Regions from separate parts of the Micromonospora sp. NPDC005413 genome, predicted to be linked through region 3. Evidence: riboswitches for the same ligand, from Rfam matches in the RefSeq annotation. Region 3 holds a riboswitch; each other region holds the start of a gene.
The links. A riboswitch is a leader RNA that binds a small molecule or an ion and turns the genes downstream of it on or off. The one in region 3 is predicted to bind S-adenosylmethionine.
Positions count from the first base shown of each region.

Region 1: another riboswitch for S-adenosylmethionine. It lies ahead of ABZS37_RS06915 (ABC transporter substrate-binding protein); the one in region 3 lies ahead of ABZS37_RS23140 (hypothetical protein).
Region 2: another riboswitch for S-adenosylmethionine. It lies ahead of ABZS37_RS10530 (aminotransferase class V-fold PLP-dependent enzyme); the one in region 3 lies ahead of ABZS37_RS23140 (hypothetical protein).

Region 1 covers NZ_JBEXEV010000003.1:240,237-245,345, reverse strand. Annotated here, with positions in the region: gene ABZS37_RS06930 (Na+/H+ antiporter) at 1-412, shown strand, start outside; gene ABZS37_RS06925 (amino acid ABC transporter ATP-binding protein) at 441-1,187, opposite strand; gene ABZS37_RS06920 (amino acid ABC transporter permease) at 1,184-1,963, opposite strand; gene ABZS37_RS06915 (ABC transporter substrate-binding protein) at 2,009-2,896, opposite strand; SAM riboswitch class IV at 3,172-3,283, opposite strand; gene ABZS37_RS06910 (amino acid transporter) at 3,370-5,109, opposite strand, start outside.
Region 2 covers NZ_JBEXEV010000006.1:75,005-80,113, forward strand. Annotated here, with positions in the region: gene ABZS37_RS10510 (AI-2E family transporter) at 1-470, opposite strand, end outside; gene ABZS37_RS10515 (co-chaperone GroES) at 576-914, shown strand; gene ABZS37_RS10520 (hypothetical protein) at 993-1,160, shown strand; gene ABZS37_RS10525 (PrsW family intramembrane metalloprotease) at 1,214-2,692, opposite strand; SAM riboswitch class IV at 2,716-2,836, shown strand; gene ABZS37_RS10530 (aminotransferase class V-fold PLP-dependent enzyme) at 2,907-4,157, shown strand; gene ABZS37_RS10535 (FUSC family protein) at 4,178-5,109, opposite strand, start outside.
Region 3 covers NZ_JBEXEV010000025.1:40,299-45,407, reverse strand. Annotated here, with positions in the region: gene ABZS37_RS23145 (hypothetical protein) at 1-935, opposite strand, end outside; gene ABZS37_RS23140 (hypothetical protein) at 1,110-1,712, opposite strand; SAM riboswitch class IV at 1,740-1,860, opposite strand; gene ABZS37_RS23135 (serine/threonine-protein kinase) at 1,944-3,521, opposite strand; gene ABZS37_RS23130 (DEAD/DEAH box helicase family protein) at 3,638-5,109, opposite strand, start outside.

The sequences.
Region 1 (5,109 bases), on a different contig from region 3:
TCTGATCATGCTCATCCAGGGCACCACCCTGCCGCTGGTCGTGCGCTGGGCAGGGCTGGTCGGCGACCCGGAACGCAGCGACGAGACCCGGCAGGCCCGGCGGCGGGCCACCGAGGCGGGCCTGGCCGTTCTGCCCCAGGTCGCCGCCGAGATCGGTGCCCAGGAGGAGTCGGTGCGTCGGCTGCGAGCCGAATACCAGAGGCACCTGGAGGACGTCAACGAGAGCAGCGGGTGTACCGGCGAGGAACGCCGCCTGGAACGCCAACTGCGCCTCAGGGTCCTCGCCCACAAACGGCGCGAGGTCACCCGCCTGCGGGACAACCGGGAGATCGACGACCTCGTGCTGCAAGAGCTCCAGGAAGCTCTGGACAACGAGGAGATCCGGCTGCTGGGACGCGGGCCCAACGAATGATCGCCAGCGGCCTTCCTGCCGGCGCGGCTCAGAGCACCTGGGCGAGGAACCGGCGAAGCCGAGGGTGCTCGGCCCGTTCGAAGATCGCCTCGGGCGGCCCAGCCTCCAGCACCACGCCACGGTCCATGAAGGCAACGGTGTCGGCGACCTGCCGGGCGAAGCCCATCTCGTGGGTGACCACCACCATGGTCATGCCTGCCGCGGACAGGTCGGCCATCACCCCGAGGACGCCCTTGACCAGCTCCGGGTCGAGCGCCGAGGTCGCCTCGTCGAAGAGCATCACCTCGGGCCGCAGCGCCAGCGCCCGGGCGATCGCCACCCGCTGCTGCTGACCGCCGGAGAGCTGCGCGGGCCGGGAGTCGGCCTTTCCGGCCAGCCCCACCAGCTCCAGTTGGGCACGGGCGACGGACTCCGCCTCGTCCTCGCCGAGCTTGCGGAGTCGGCGCAGCGCGAGGGTGACGTTGCGCAGCACGCTCATGTGGGGGAAGAGGTTGAACTGCTGGAAGACCATTCCCACCCGCTGCCGCAGCGCGTCCGGGTCGTCGCCCAGCACGCTGCGCCCGTCCAGCAGCACGTCGCCGCGGTCCGGCTCGATCAGCCGGTTGATGGTGCGCAGGAGGGTGGACTTGCCCGACCCGGACGGGCCGATCACGCAGGCCGTCGCACCGCGCGGCACGGTGAGGTCGACGCCGCGCAGCACCCGGTTCGGCCCGAAGGCGAGGTGCACGTCGCGGACGTCGAGGCTGACCGAGGTGGTCGTGCCGGTGGTCGTCATCGGTTCCCTTCCGTCGCGGCGGGCAGCGCCGGCGCGGTGTCGTCGTCGTCCTCGTCGGCCGGTGCGGCGGTGGGCCGACCGTGGCGCAGCCGCCGGTCGATCCAGTTGACGACGTGCGTCAGCGGCACGGTCAGCGCCAGGTAGAAGAGCCCGGCCAGCAGCAGCGCGGACTCGTTGCCGGTGGTGGCCGCGTAGTCCTGCCCGATCCGGAACAGCTCCCGCTGGCTGGCCACCAGGCCGAGGAAGTAGACCAGGCTGGAGTCCTTGATCAGCGCGATGAGCTGGTTCACCCAGGCCGGCAGCACCCGCCGGATGCCCTGCGGAATGATCACCAGCCGCATCGCGTCGGCCCAGGAGAAGCCGAGAGCGCGAGCTCCCTCCAACTGGGCGGCCTCCACCGACTGGATGCCGGAGCGGAAGATCTCCCCGATGTACGCCGCCGCGATGAGCGACAGCGCCAGGATCCCCAGCGGGTAGGGGTCCGGTCCCCAGACCCGCATGCCCAGTGGGGCCAGCCCGACGCCGATCAGCAGGATCGTCGCCGCGGCCGGTAGCCCCCGGAACACGTCGGTGTAGACCCGCGCCGGCCAGCGCAGCCACCGGCTGCGGGAGATGCCGGCGACGGCGAGCAGCAGGCCCAGCACCGAGCCGAGCAGGGCGGCGGAGACCGCCAGGATCAGCGTGTTGGGCAACCCGACGGTCAGCATCTCGGGCAGCGCCTCGCGCATCGCGTCCCAGTCGAAGAAGGTCTCCCACATGGTGCTCAACGGATCCATCGGTCGCCTCTCCTACCGCCCTGCTCGCTCGTCACCGGGTACGTCTCAGGACGCGGTCGACGCGGACGCCGACGGCACAGTCGACGCGGACGCCGACGGCACGGCCACCGTGCCGCTGCCCGGCTTGAAGTCCTCCGGGACCGGCCGGCCCGGGTAGTACTGCGCCTGCAACCGGCTCCAGGTGCCGTCCGCGATGACCTCGTCGAGACCCTTGTTCAGCGCCTCCCGCAGCTTGTCGCTGCCCTTGGCGACGGCGTACGCGGTCGGTGCCGGGCTGAGCTGCTTGGCCGCCACGGTGATCTTGCCCTTGCTGTCGGCGGCCGACTTCTCGCCGATCTCCGCCGGAGCGATCCACGCGTCGGCCGTGCCGGCCTTGAGCTGGTTGATCGCGCCGTTGTAGTCCGGCACCCGCACCGGGTCGAGCTGCTTGCCCGTGGCGTAGTCGTCCTGGACGGTGCCCTGGACCACCACGACCCGCTTGCCGGCGAGCTGGTCGAAGCCGGTGATCGGCGAGCCGGCCGGGACGTCCAGGCCGAAGTAGCCGAAGTCGTAGCCGTTGCCGAAGTCGACGGTCTTCTTCCGCGCCTCCGTGATGGTGATCGAGGAGCTGCCAACGTCGAACTTGCGGTTGTTGACCTGGGAGAGCAGCGCGGAGAAGTCGGTGCCGACGAACTCGACCTTCAGGCCGAGCTTCCCGGCCACCGCGGTCAGCAGGTCGTTGTCGAAGCCGGTGAACGTGCCGTCCTTGAGGTACACGTTCGGCGGTGCGTCGGTCAGCGTGCCGGCGCGCAGCACGCCCGGCTGGGCCAGGCCGTACGGGTTGGCGGTGGTGTCGGACGAGCTGTCCCCGCCGCAGGCGGTGAGCGCGGTGGCGGCCAGGATCGTGGCCGCGCCCAGGGCAGCGGCGCGGGTCAGGGCAGGAAGGAATCGCACGGGTGTCTCCGAAAGGGTTGCGTCTCGGCGCGCACGGGCGTGCGCCGCCGACGGTGCGCCCGATGGGCGTACCGCTGGGGAGGTTTCGGGAAGAGGGGTGCGCTAGTGCGCGGTGCCGCGACGACAGGCGGCGCTGCACATTCGCATCATGTCCACGTGCCGTCGCCGGGTCAGTGCGGGCGAAGGCCAACCGGCGGGGAGTTCCGCGACGTCGGTCGGTGGGGCGGTGCTGAGGATGCGCATGGCTCTCCCGGGTCTGTGCTGACCTGGGTGCCAGGCCACGCTTGCACCGACGTCGTGCCGGTGCCTGGTCTTCACCCGGGGCACCCCACCGCGGAGGAGGGTTGCCGGCCAGCGAGCCGGGGCTTTGCGCTGGCACTCATGACCTGCGCCGAGACTAGCAGCAGAGGTCCGTCGATCGTCCAGTCGATATGACCACGCTCACCGTCCGCGCCCGACGCGCGGCCCGCAGGTCAACCGGCGTGCACGTGCGGGCGGCGCGTCTGGTCGGGCTCCTGGCGGCGCAGGATCTCCCGGGTGACCGAGGCGATCTCGCCCTGCCCGAACGCCAGGTAGCGCAGGACGTTGCGGGTCGGGCCGCCCTCGGTCCACTCGAAGTAGATGTGTGGGCGCCGCCGGCTGCGGTTGCGGATCTCCAGCAGCATGGCGGCCAGCGCGTTCGGCACCGAGGAGCTGGCAAGCCTGAGCACCGGGAAGCGGTCGTGCGCCACGCTGCCGCGCACCAGCAGGCCGGTCTCGAAGTCCGACGGGTCGGTGACCTGCACCTCGACGAAGATGACGTCGCTGTCGTCGGGGAAGTCGTTGTCCGCCACCGTCTGGGCGAGCTTGTCGCGGTACTCGGTGAGGTCGCGCCGCTCCGGCTCGTGCGCGATGAGGCGGATCCGACGCTCGCTCCGCTCGGCGATGAACGCCGTCGCGACCGGGTCGAAGTCGACCCGGTCGACCCGCAGCTCGAAGGCCCGCATCACCCGCGACAGCACCGACACCACGATCATCCCACCGATGAAGCAGGCGGCGATCTTCACACCGTCGGGACGTTGCACCACGTTCGCCGCTGTGGTGTAGACGAACACCACAGCGATGGTCCCGAACGCGACCGTGCGCCCCCGCTGCCCGCGCCGCCGTGCCGCGAGGGTCACCGCTGTCGCCGCCGAGGTGATCAACACCAGAACCCCGGTGGCGTACGCGCCGCCCTGCGCGTCGACGCTGGCCCGGAAGACGACCGTGATCAGGAACGCCACCGTGGTGAACACCAGCACCAGCGGCCGGATGGCCCGCGCCCAGGTCGGCGCCATGCCGTAGCGGGGCAGGTAACGCGGTACGAGATTGAGCAGACCGGCCATCGCCGACGCCCCGGCGAACCAGAGGATCCCGATGGTCGACAGGTCGTACACGGTGCCGAACACCTGGCCGAGGTGCTGGTGCGCCAGGAAGGACAGGGCCCGACCGTTCGCCGGGCCGCCCGGCTGGAACGCCTCGGGCGGGATCAGCACGGTGGTGGTCACGCTGCTGGTGATCAGGAAGACGCTCATGGTGGCGGCGGCGGTGGTGAGCAGCCGACGCGCGCCCCGGATCCGGCCCAGCGGCCGATCCTCCGAGTCCTGACGGTCCCCCCGGATGTGTGGCATCACCGCCACCCCGGTCTCGAAACCGGACAGGCCCAGCGCCAACTTCGGAAACAGCAGCAGGGACAGCGCGACCACCATCAGGGGATCGCCGTGCCCGGTGGTCAGCGTGGTGGTCCAGTCCCCGACCGCGCTCGGATGGGTCACCACCCGCCACAGCGCGTCGGCGATCACCACCGCGTTCAGCGTCAGATAGACCGCGACCAGGACGACGGCGATCCCGATGGCCTCGCCGAATCCCTTGAGGAACACCGCGCCGAGCAGCGCCACGAGCAGCAGCGTGAGCAGGACCTCGTGGCCCTTGAGGCCGCTGGGCCAGAACGGGTTCTCGTCGAGGTGAGCGGTCGCGTCGGCCGCGGACAGCGTGATGGTGATGATGAAGTCGGTGGCCGCGAAGCCGAGCAGCACCAGCACGAGCAGCTTGCCCGGCCAGTAGCTCAGCAGGCGTACCAGCATCGCGATCGAGCCCTCACCGTGCGGGCTCTCCACCGCCACGCGGCGGTAGACCGGCAGCGCGCCCAGCAGCGTCACCAACACCAGCACCAGGGTGGCCACCGGCGACAGCGC
Region 2 (5,109 bases), on a different contig from region 3:
AGTCGAGCCCGCAACAGCCAGCCCACCGCTGGCGCGAGCAGCGCGGAGAGCAGCAGCGCGATGGCCAGCGGAATGATCACGATCTTGATCGTGCCGACGATCCTGAGCAGGGCCCAGGCCACCACACCGATCACGATCAGGCGCCAGCACCACGCGGCGGCGATCCGCAGCCCGTGCGGAACGTCGGCGTCGTCCCGGCTGGAGGTCGAGCTGTGCAGGTCCACCGGAGGTTCCGCGCCGACGACCGTGGCCGTCGGCGGTGCGGTCGGCCCCGGCACGGCTGGCGAAGCCACCTGGGCCGACTCCGACACGTCGCTCAGCGCGTCATTCGACGAGCTCTCGTCGGCGCGGACCGACTCCCGTCCCGACTGGTAGGCACGGCGGAGCCGCCCGCGTACTCGCTCGAAGCGGCTCAAGCGCACCTCCTGGCAGAAGAAATGGTCCGCCCACGACGACAGGTCGGACAGCATACGTCCGTTCCCGACACCGTAGGGCAGTTCCGCCACACATTGCCCCGCGCACCTCCGGCGTAACCACCGGCAGCCCGTCGTCGGCCGCACGGTAGCGTCTGCGGCGTGACCGCCGACAACGATCTCGACGCCGGCCTGCCGATCCGTCTGCTGCATGACCGCGTGCTGGTCCGTATGGAGGGCAGCGAGGGCGAACGTCGCTCCACCGCGGGCATCGTCATCCCGGCGACCGCCGCGGTCGGCAAGCGCCTCGCGTGGGCCACCACGGTCGGGGTCGGGCCGAACGTACGTGCCATCGTCTCCGGCGACCGGGTGCTCTTCGACCCGGACGACCGCTCCGAGGTCGAGCTACACGGCCGCGGGTACGTGCTGCTGCGGGAGCGGGACGTGCACGCCGTGGCCGCCGAGCGGATCGAGAACGACTCCACCGGCCTCTACCTCTGACGCACCTCCCCCAGGCGCGCCGTTTGCCCGGCCGCACGACGGGAAGCCATCCGGCGACCGTGGCCCTGGGGAGGGACGATGCCAGTATTCGTGAAGAAGCTGTTGACCTGGGGCAGTGTCGCGTTCCTGATCTACTTCATGGCCTTCCGGCCGGACGGCGCGGCGCAGATGTTCAAGGCGATCGGTGCCGCGCTGATCGCGATGTTCCAGGGCTTCGGTGATTTCCTCACCACCCTGATGACCTGAGCCGCAACCCTGATGACCTGAGCCGCAAGCCGCCAGCAGTAAGCCGCCAGCCGTCAGGGGTGACCGGGCGGCCAGGGCGCCCCCGGCCGCAGGCCGGGCCAGCCGGGCGGGGCGTAGCCCATCGGAGGCGGAGCAGGGGCCAGCACCACCGGGATCGGCACCACCGGCTCGTCCGGCGCGGCGACCGGACGCTGGGTCCCGTCCGGGAAGCGCAGGTGGTAGCGGCTGCCGTCCCAGACCCCGACCGGGGCCTGCGGGTCCCGACCCACGAAGAACGACCGGTACGCGCTGATCGCGTCCAGCAACTCACGCTCCTCGCGGGCGGTCCGCTCCTGATCGGCGGGTTTGCGGTCCAGGCCGCGCAGTGTCCCGTCGCGCAGCAGGGCCAGCCGGGTGGCGGCGAACTGGTAGCCGCGCATCGCCCGCGCCCCGGCGTCCCCAGCCACCCGCCGGGCCCAACTGCGGGCCGCGTGTCGTCTGCCGAGGCTGCTCAGGGCGGCCACCTCGGGCGGGCTCAGCCAGCCGGCGCGTACGTAGTCCGGCAGTGTCCGCTCCGTGAGCCGCCCCTCCCAGGCGCGCAGCCACACCGCGAGCCCCACCATGCCGAAGAAGACCGGCACCATCAGGCCCAGGAAGCCGTACAGCATGATCACTGCCTCGCCGGTGGCCTGGGTCAGCGTGGGCAGCAGGTTCCACGTGCCGTGCAGCATCATCGCCAGCAGCAGGCCGCCGATCGGGGCGAGCACCCGGACCCGCCGGTCTGCCGTCCGGGCCGCGATGCCCAGCCCCACACCGGTCATCGAGGTGAAAAGCGGGTGGGCGAACCCGAACAGCAGGATCCGTACGATGAAGATCGCGATGACCTGCTGCGCGCCGGTCGCCGGGCCGTACCGGTCGGCGCCGGCCGCAAAGCCGTACCCGCCCAGGTAGAGGATGTTCTCCACCATGGCGAAGCCGACGGCGGAGAGCCCGCAGTAGACCAGGCCGTCGGTGATCCCGGACCACTCCCGGCGGCGGAACACCAGCAGCAGGATCGGGCCCAGGGCCTTGGTCAGCTCCTCGATGAACGGCGCGACCAGCACCCCGGTGAGCGCGGACGGCAGGCCCCAGTCGGCGAAGCGGTTGGCGGCGAACTCGTTCACCGTGAGCGAGGCGGCCGTGGAGACGAACGCCCCCCAGGCGAAGCAGAAGATCAAATACTTGAGCGGCTCCGGTTCGTACCGGTCCAGCCAGAGGAAGCAGGCGACCAGCACCGGCACCGGCAGGATGGCGGCGACCACCCCGATCAGCAGGGCTTGCAGGCCGAGCGACTGGCCCAGCGTGAAGACCATGAACACCGCGCAGGCGGCGATGAACAGCACCACCCCGGCCAGCACCAGGAACCGCCGCCAGCCCAGTCGGCGCAGCGGCATCCGGGGCGCCTCGCCGACGGGCGGGGCTGCGGGTGCGGGCGACGACGGCAGCGGTGAACCGGGCGGGGTGTCGGCCATGCGGTCAGCGTAGCCATCCATTGCCGGCTGGTCCGCTCGCATCCACAGCCGCTATGCTGCTGGCTGGTCACGAGCGCCAGCATCAAGCCCCGGCTTGCTGGCCGGCAACCCTCGTCGAGTTCGCGGTGGGGTGCCCCGGGTGATGACCGGGCCCAGCCCGATCGGTGCGCTGGGCAAGCGCGGACCCCGTCCCGACTGTGCACCCGGGGTCCCTGACCCCGGAGGTTCCGGCGTGTCCGTCACCCTCGTTCCCTCGCTGCCCACCCGCTTCGACACCGCGCCCGCAGCGGCTTCGTCGCGGCCGCTCGACGTCCTCGGCGTACCGGGCGAGATCAACCTGGACTACGCGGCGAGCGCGCCGTGCGCGCGGGCCGCCGCCGACGCGGTGGCTGAGCTGCTGCCCTGGTACGCCAGCGTGCACCGTGGCGCGGGAGCGTTGTCCCGGCGCTGCACCCTGGAATACGAGCAGGCCCGGCAGACGGTCGGCGACTTCTTCGGCGCCCGCGCCGACGATCACGTGATCTTCACCCGCAACACCACTGACGCGCTCAACCTGCTGGCCCGGGCGCTGCCCGCCGGCACGACCGTGGTCACTTTCGCCGGCGAGCATCACGCGAACCTGCTGCCCTGGCCGCGCGGCTCCGTCCGGCTCCCGGTGCCCACCGGCCCGGACGGGGCGGTACGCGACCTCGCCGCCGCCCTCACCGAGCTGCGCCGGGGCAGCAGCCCGGCGCTGCCGGTGCTGGTCGCGGTGACCGGTGCGAGCAACGTGACCGGCGAGCGGTGGCCGGTCGCCGAGTTGGCCCGGGTGGCCCACCGGCATGGGGCCCGGATCGTGCTCGACGCCGCGCAACTCGCCCCGCACGCCCCGGTCGACCTGCTCACGCTCGACGTCGACTACCTGGCCGTGTCCGGCCACAAGCTGTACGCGCCGTTCGGTGCGGGGGTGCTGATCGGCCGCGCGGACTGGCTGGACGCCGCCCCGCCGTACCTGGCCGGTGGCGGCGCCACCAGCAACGTCGGGCCAGCCACGCACGACGTGACCTGGGCGACCGGCACGGCACGGCACGAGGGCGGCACCCCGAACCTGCTCGGCGCGGTGGCACTGGCCGCGGTGTGCGCGGCGCTCGACGAGGCGGACCGGGCCGCGCTGGCCGCCCACGAGCAGGCGCTGCTGGCCCGACTGCGGACCGGCATCGCCGCCCTGCCGCACGTGGTGGAGTTGCGCACCTTCGGCCCGGACGCGCCGCGCGTCGGCATCGTCTCGTTCGTGGTCGCCGGGTGGGATTCCGCCGACGTCGCCACACGGCTGGCCGCCGAGCACCGGATCGGCGTACGCGACGGGCTGTTCTGCGCCCACCCGCTGGCCCGGCGCCTGCTCACCGAGGCGGCGGGGCGAACCGGCCGACGGGACCTGCCGCCCACCGCGTTGCGCGCCAGCATCGGCCTGGGCAGCACCGTCGCTCAGGTGGACCGGCTGCTCGCCGCGCTCGCCACCTTGGGCTGAGTTGGGATGAGGCGCCCCGGTCAGCCGACCGGTGGGGCGGTGGGCGGCTTCGGCGGCTCGCCCGGCTCGGCCGGTTCACCGACCGGCCGCTCCTGCTCCCCGAAGGCGGTACGGATCCACCGGTTCGCCTCCTCCTGCTCGATCCCGGAGGCCACCAGCAGGTCGCTCGCAGTGGTCCGGATCTGGGCGACCACCACGCTGCCCGAGAAGCCGACCCCGGCGCCATACGCCCGGCCGGCTTCGCTGACCGCCCGCAGGGACCGCTCCCTGGACTTTTCCGGTTCCTCACCGACGGCGAACTCGTGCTTGAGGAGCCGGACCGACTCGGCGAGGTGGCCGATCGCGTCCGGCATCGGATCGGGCACCGGCTCCTCGTCCTCGATCAGCGTCACGGCCCGGCGGATCAGCGTGCCGGTGTTGCGCATCGCCCGGTCGATCGGGTCGGCCGCCTCCGCGTAGTGGGTGAGCTCGTCGCGCCGATGCCAGCGGGCCGGGGAGAGAGTGGAGGTCTCCTTGGCCCCCTCGATCGCCTCGGCCAACGTGGCCAACTCCTCCTTGTTGTTGCGCAACCGTTCGAGCGCCTGCTGGGTGCCGGCGCGGTCCCGTTTGCGCAGCCCGTCGGCGGTGGCGTCGAGTTGGGTGGCGAGCAGGTCCAGCGCCGGACGGGCGGCCCGGTTGATCACCCGGAGCGGGTTCAGCGGCAGCAGCACCGCCGTGACCAGCAGCGCGATTCCACCGCCGAGGAACGCGTCGACGAAGCGGGGGATCTCCAGATCCTTGGTGGAGGGGCTCAGCGTCACGATCAGCACCGCTGTGGCCGCCGCCTGGATGACGATGGCCACGCTGGCCCCGGCGAAGATGGTGAGCAGGATCGCCACCGTCACCACCAGGCCGAGCTGCCATGCCCCGGTGCCCAGCAGGTAGATCAGGAGGTCGCCGATGGCCACCCCGA
Region 3 (5,109 bases):
TGATCGCCCCTGGCGAGCAGCTGATGGAAGGCCACACGTTCCTCCCTTAGATCAACGGGCCGGCCCGCCAACTCAGCCAGGAGTTCCGGTAGGCGCCACGTCGTCAGGTGTGCGTAGCGGGCGTTGTAGACGCCGACGGCTTCGATGGCGAACTCGTCAGGAAAGTCCAGCAGTACGTAGCCGAGCAGCTGCATGATGGTCGGCGCTTCCAATGCTGACCGCCGCGTCCCATCGCGGCGCTTGCTGCCGAGGCCCGTCTTGAGTTCGAGCAGCAGACCTGCGGCGATCAGGTCGGCGTCGGCGTTCATCAGCGATGATCCGGCGAAGGTCGGCCCGAGGGCCCAAGCGCCATGCCGCGCCGACAGGGACGGCAGGAGGCTCCGCTCGGCGAAGGCGCGCAGAGCCTGGAGCTCGTCGAGGGCCGCGGATGGGGCGAGATCAAGTAGCTTCTCGGCGGTGATGGACCTTGGGGCCAGGGCCATCAACGGGGATCCGGGTGTCGGACCGACCCGGTACAGGTCGGTGAGGAGCGCCAGCGCCCAGCAGGCCCGGGCAACGAGTCGATGGTCGGCTTCGCTGCCTGCGGCCGGCCCGGTGAACCGGGAGGTCCCCATGCTGTCGCCGCTTTGGAGGTAATTCAGCGTGCGTGCCAGTTCGTGGACCGCGTGCCGGAGCGGGGGAGTGCGCGCGCCGAGCAGCGCCAAGCGCAGGTCCGGCCTGGGATGCACCATGAAGCGCACCATCCAGTCGAAGGCCGAGCCGATGGTGCCAGGGTTCGCCTGACTCCCAGGCACGACAAGGGAGCCCACGGATTCCCGATACCGTGCCTGCAGGGCCTGCCAGCGGCCGAACCGCTCCTGAATGAACAATCTCGCTGGCGAGGCTCTGTTGCTCAATGCCACGGTCAGCGCCGGCCAACCACTGATGATGGTCATGCTTCGACCACTGGGCACCGACGTCGCTGCCCGCTACTGTCCATCATGGCCGGATGCTATCGAACGGCGTGGCATCCGAGCTGCCCGTTATCACCGGACCGTCGATGGGCGATGACCAGCCGGCTGCTGTTGGCGAGATCGGTTACCACCAACAGCAGCCGGCTGGACTGGCGATCAACGAGCGGTGGCCAAGAATTCGTTCTGCGCCTGCCGGAGGCTGCTGAGGTCGTTGGGGACGGGCATGACGCCGTAGCGCTCGAAAGCGTCGACGCTTGCTCCGAGCGAGGGCGGCCACCGTCGCTGCCACTCGACCAGCGGCACACTTGGTCCGACTGGGCGTAGTGGCTCGGCGAGCCGGTCGAACTCCACCTGCTGCCACTCGCGCAGCTCGTTACCACGCCGCGCGGAAGCCACCAGCGAGGCGGCGACCACGGTGGTCGTGGCCGTCTGCGGTTGGACCACGTCGCCGTTCATGATCGAGTGCCGGCCCAGCGGCAGTGCGGCGCGGTGGCCGTACCATTCGCCGACGACCTGCGAGACGTGTCGGCAGCTTTCGCAGGCCAGCCACGACCACCGGGTTCGGGTGGTCACGGTCTCTCGGACGCACAACAGGCACAGGGCGAGGTCACTGGGGATGTCCTGGCCCTGCCACTGCCGCTCCCACTCCGGTGTACGTGGCTGGCAGCGGCACCGCTGTTCGCGCGGGGCACCGTCGCGGAGGTGCCCGCAGGTCAGGCAGACCGCGAAAGCGGCCAGGTCCAGCTCTTCGAATGGCACGGTGAACTCGCTCTCCGGTGCCCGAGGCACCCGCTCTTGCCGTACCGCAGCTTGCGGTCGGCCTGGTCTTCCCCCGGGGGCACCGTGCGCGGGTGGCGCGGTTGCCGGGTCAGCAAGCCGGGAGGCTTGACGCTGACCACTCTTGACGCCCAGGAAGCATAGAGATCATCGAGGCCGGGAGCAACCCCGGCCAACACGCGGGGGAGACCTGAGCAGACGGCGGTGGCGGAACTATCCGTCGGCGGCGAGTCGGAGCCGAGCAAGCAGGTCGGCGACTTCCCGGGTCAGCTCATGGTCTGGGCCGTAGACCACGCAGAGGTCGTCGTGCAGCGGTTGCAGCTCGTCCGCGGCCTCGGCGGGCTTGTCTTCGGAGACCAGCAGTATGCCGATGTTGAAACGTAGGTCGAGAGCCGTGGGGGAGACGTCGCCGGAGGCGGCACGTACGTGCGTCAGCACCTGCCGGAACTGGCGCAGGGCTGTAGTGGCCTGGCCGAGTTCCGCCCGGCAATGGGCTGCCTGCCGGAGGCATTCCAAGGCGTCCTCGCTGGTGGGGCCAGCGGTACGGGTGTACGCGGCGGCGAGGGCGTCGAACTCCGGCAGCGCGCGCCGGAAGTCCCCGCCGATGATGAGAATGGCCGCTCGCCGTGATCGCAGAACGAGCACGCGTGGACTTTCAGCACCGAGCGCCTCGCTGGCGGGGCCGATCACGCCCTCGAGCACCTCGGCAGCCTGGGCGAACCGTTCGTCGTCCAGCAGCTCATCGGATTGGGCAACGGCGGCCTTGATCGCGTCTCGAACCTCGGTCCGCAGAATCGCCGCCGGATCGGCGCTCGACGTGCCACTGCGCGGCGCCGGGACGACGGGGTCGGGCGCGGGCCGGCGTCGGGGCGCGTTGGGTCGGCGGTACACCAGCGTTGGGTCGGGCATGGTGCTGCTCGCGCGCTCGGAGGCGGGCGGTGCCGCTCCGGGTAGGGGCAGGAAGGGCAGCAGCCGCTCGTAGACGTCGTAGGCGTCCGTCGGCCGGTCCTCTGGGGCCTTGGCCAGCAGATCGAGGACCAGTTCCTCGATCGCGACGGGCACCTCGGGGCGGAGCGTCCGCAGAGGTGGTGGTGGCTCGGTGACGTGCTGGTGCCACAGTTCGAAGTCGCTGCCGCCGGCGAAGACCCGCTGCCCGGCGAGGAGTTCGTGCAGGACGCAGCCCAGGGCGTATAGGTCGCTCTGTGGCGTGACCTGTGCGTTCTGGATCTGCTCGGGCGGCATGTAGTGGTGAGTGCCGAGGGCGCTGCCGGTTGCGGTGAGGCGGGTGACGTCGGTGCGCAGGATGGCGGCGATGCCGAAGTCGAGGAGCTTGATCGCCCCATCCGCGGTGACCAGCACGTTGTCGGGTTTGAGGTCGCGGTGCACGACGGGGATGGCGTGGGCGTGGGAGAGGACGGTGCAGATCTGCGCGGCGATAGCGGCTGCCCAGGTGACCGGCAGCGGATGCTGTGGGTCGATAAAGGCCCGTAGGGCGGTGCCACGGACGAACTCCATCACCAGGTAGAGCCGGTCGTAGGAGCGGTCTAGGACCGCGTCGTACACCTGGGGCACGCCGTGGTGTTGGATGCGTGCGGTGACGCGGGCCTCGCGGCGGAATCGCTTGGCGAACTCTTCCGCCTGCTGCGGGGTTTGCACGGCCTCGACGCGGATGAGTTTGATGGCGACCTCACGGTCGAGGACACTGTCGTAGCCGCGCCACACGTGCCCCATGCCGCCGGAGCCGATCTCCTCGACCCTCTCGTATCGCCCGGCGATCGGCTCTGTCCGCACGTTGCCTCCACCCCTGCGACTGTCCCAGCCAGATGGTCAGTGTTGCGGTCAAACCGATCATCGTCCAGAAGTTGCCGCCGCGGCGCGTCACGTTGGCGCCGCGGCGGCACGGCCGGTCAGGCCGCGTCGTCGTTGACGACCCCCTCCTGCCGGCGGATCAGCCGCCAGGCGGCGCTGCGGGCGCTGCGGTTGAGCGAGCTGCGGAAGTTCTGCTGCGGGTCGAAGTACTTGCGTCCCAGGTCGGCCGTGGTGTCGAAGTGATCCATCATCTTGTCCTCGAAGACCGGGTCGAAGACGTGGCCGAAGTTTTCCTCGTCGTTGGCGACGGCGGCCAGCCGCACCTTCGGGTCGGCAAGGGCCTCGTTGAAGGGCTTGATGACGTCCTGCTCGGTGAACTCGGTGCCGTACTTCTGGTTGAACCGGTCGATGAGCTCCGACAGCAGCGACTTCTCCGTCTCTTTGGCGCTGCCGGATCCGTCGCCGAAGCCCTTCATGTCAGCCGGCCCCTCGGGGACGAGGCTGACGTCGTGTTCACCGGTTTTCTCCACCCGCAGGTGACTCAGGTCGACCTCGCCGATGTCCACGCCGCCGTCCTCACCGCGGGGCAGCCGATTGAGCAGGTGCCGCCCGTAGAGGTAGAGGCGCTCCAGTTCAGCGTCGATGTAGGTGACGATGCCGGAGAGGAAGCTGTACTTGCGGACGTAGTCGTTCAGGTCGGCCCGGAAGGTCTCGGCTGTCTCCTGGTCGTCCTCGTCGTCGCCGTTGAGCAGGTCGGCGAAGCGGGTCACCGCAGGATCGAGGTGCCGGTACAGCTCGGCGTGGAGCTTCTCCCACTTCGCCGTGTTGCCGGCGGCCTGCCGCTGGGCGGCCAGGTAAGCAGCCGCGAACGCCTGCATCTCCTCGTCGACGAGAACCGGCGCGGACATCACCCTGCTCTGCGCGGTGTAGAGCAGGTTAGGGTCCGAGGGCAGGGTGGCGGCTTCCTCGAAGTACGGGCGGAAGGACTCCTTGATGTCCTCGGCGTCGTTGACGAAGTCCAGCACCGCCAGGTCGGACTGGCTCTTGCGGTCGGCGGTGCGGTTGAGCCGGGACAGGGTCTGCACGGCGGCGATGCCCGTCAGCGTCTTGTTGACGTACATCGTGGTGAGCAATGGCTGGTCGAAGCCGGTCTGGTACTTCTCCGCGACCACCAAGATCCGGTACTCGGGCTGCCCGGCTCCGCCGGCCTGTGCGGACTTGTCGTCGGCGCGCGTGTAGGCGAACGCCTTCGGCAAGGCAGTCTCGGGCAGCCCGCCGTTCTCCTTCGCCTCGGTGATCTCCTCGTTGTCGTAGGTGAGGGTGCCGGAGAACGCCACCAGGACTCCCGGGTCGGGGTAGCCCAGGTCGCCGATGTACTTCTTGATCGACCGGGCCATCTGTACGGCCTGCGGCCTACCCGCGGTGACTACCATCGCCTTCGCCCGTCCGCCAAGCCTTCCGGCGGTGTGGGTCCGGAAGTGCTCGACGATCACCTGCGCGTGCTGAGCGACGGTCGAGTCGTGGGTGAGCGCGTACCTGGCCAGCAGCGGGTTCGCCTTGGCCGGGTCCA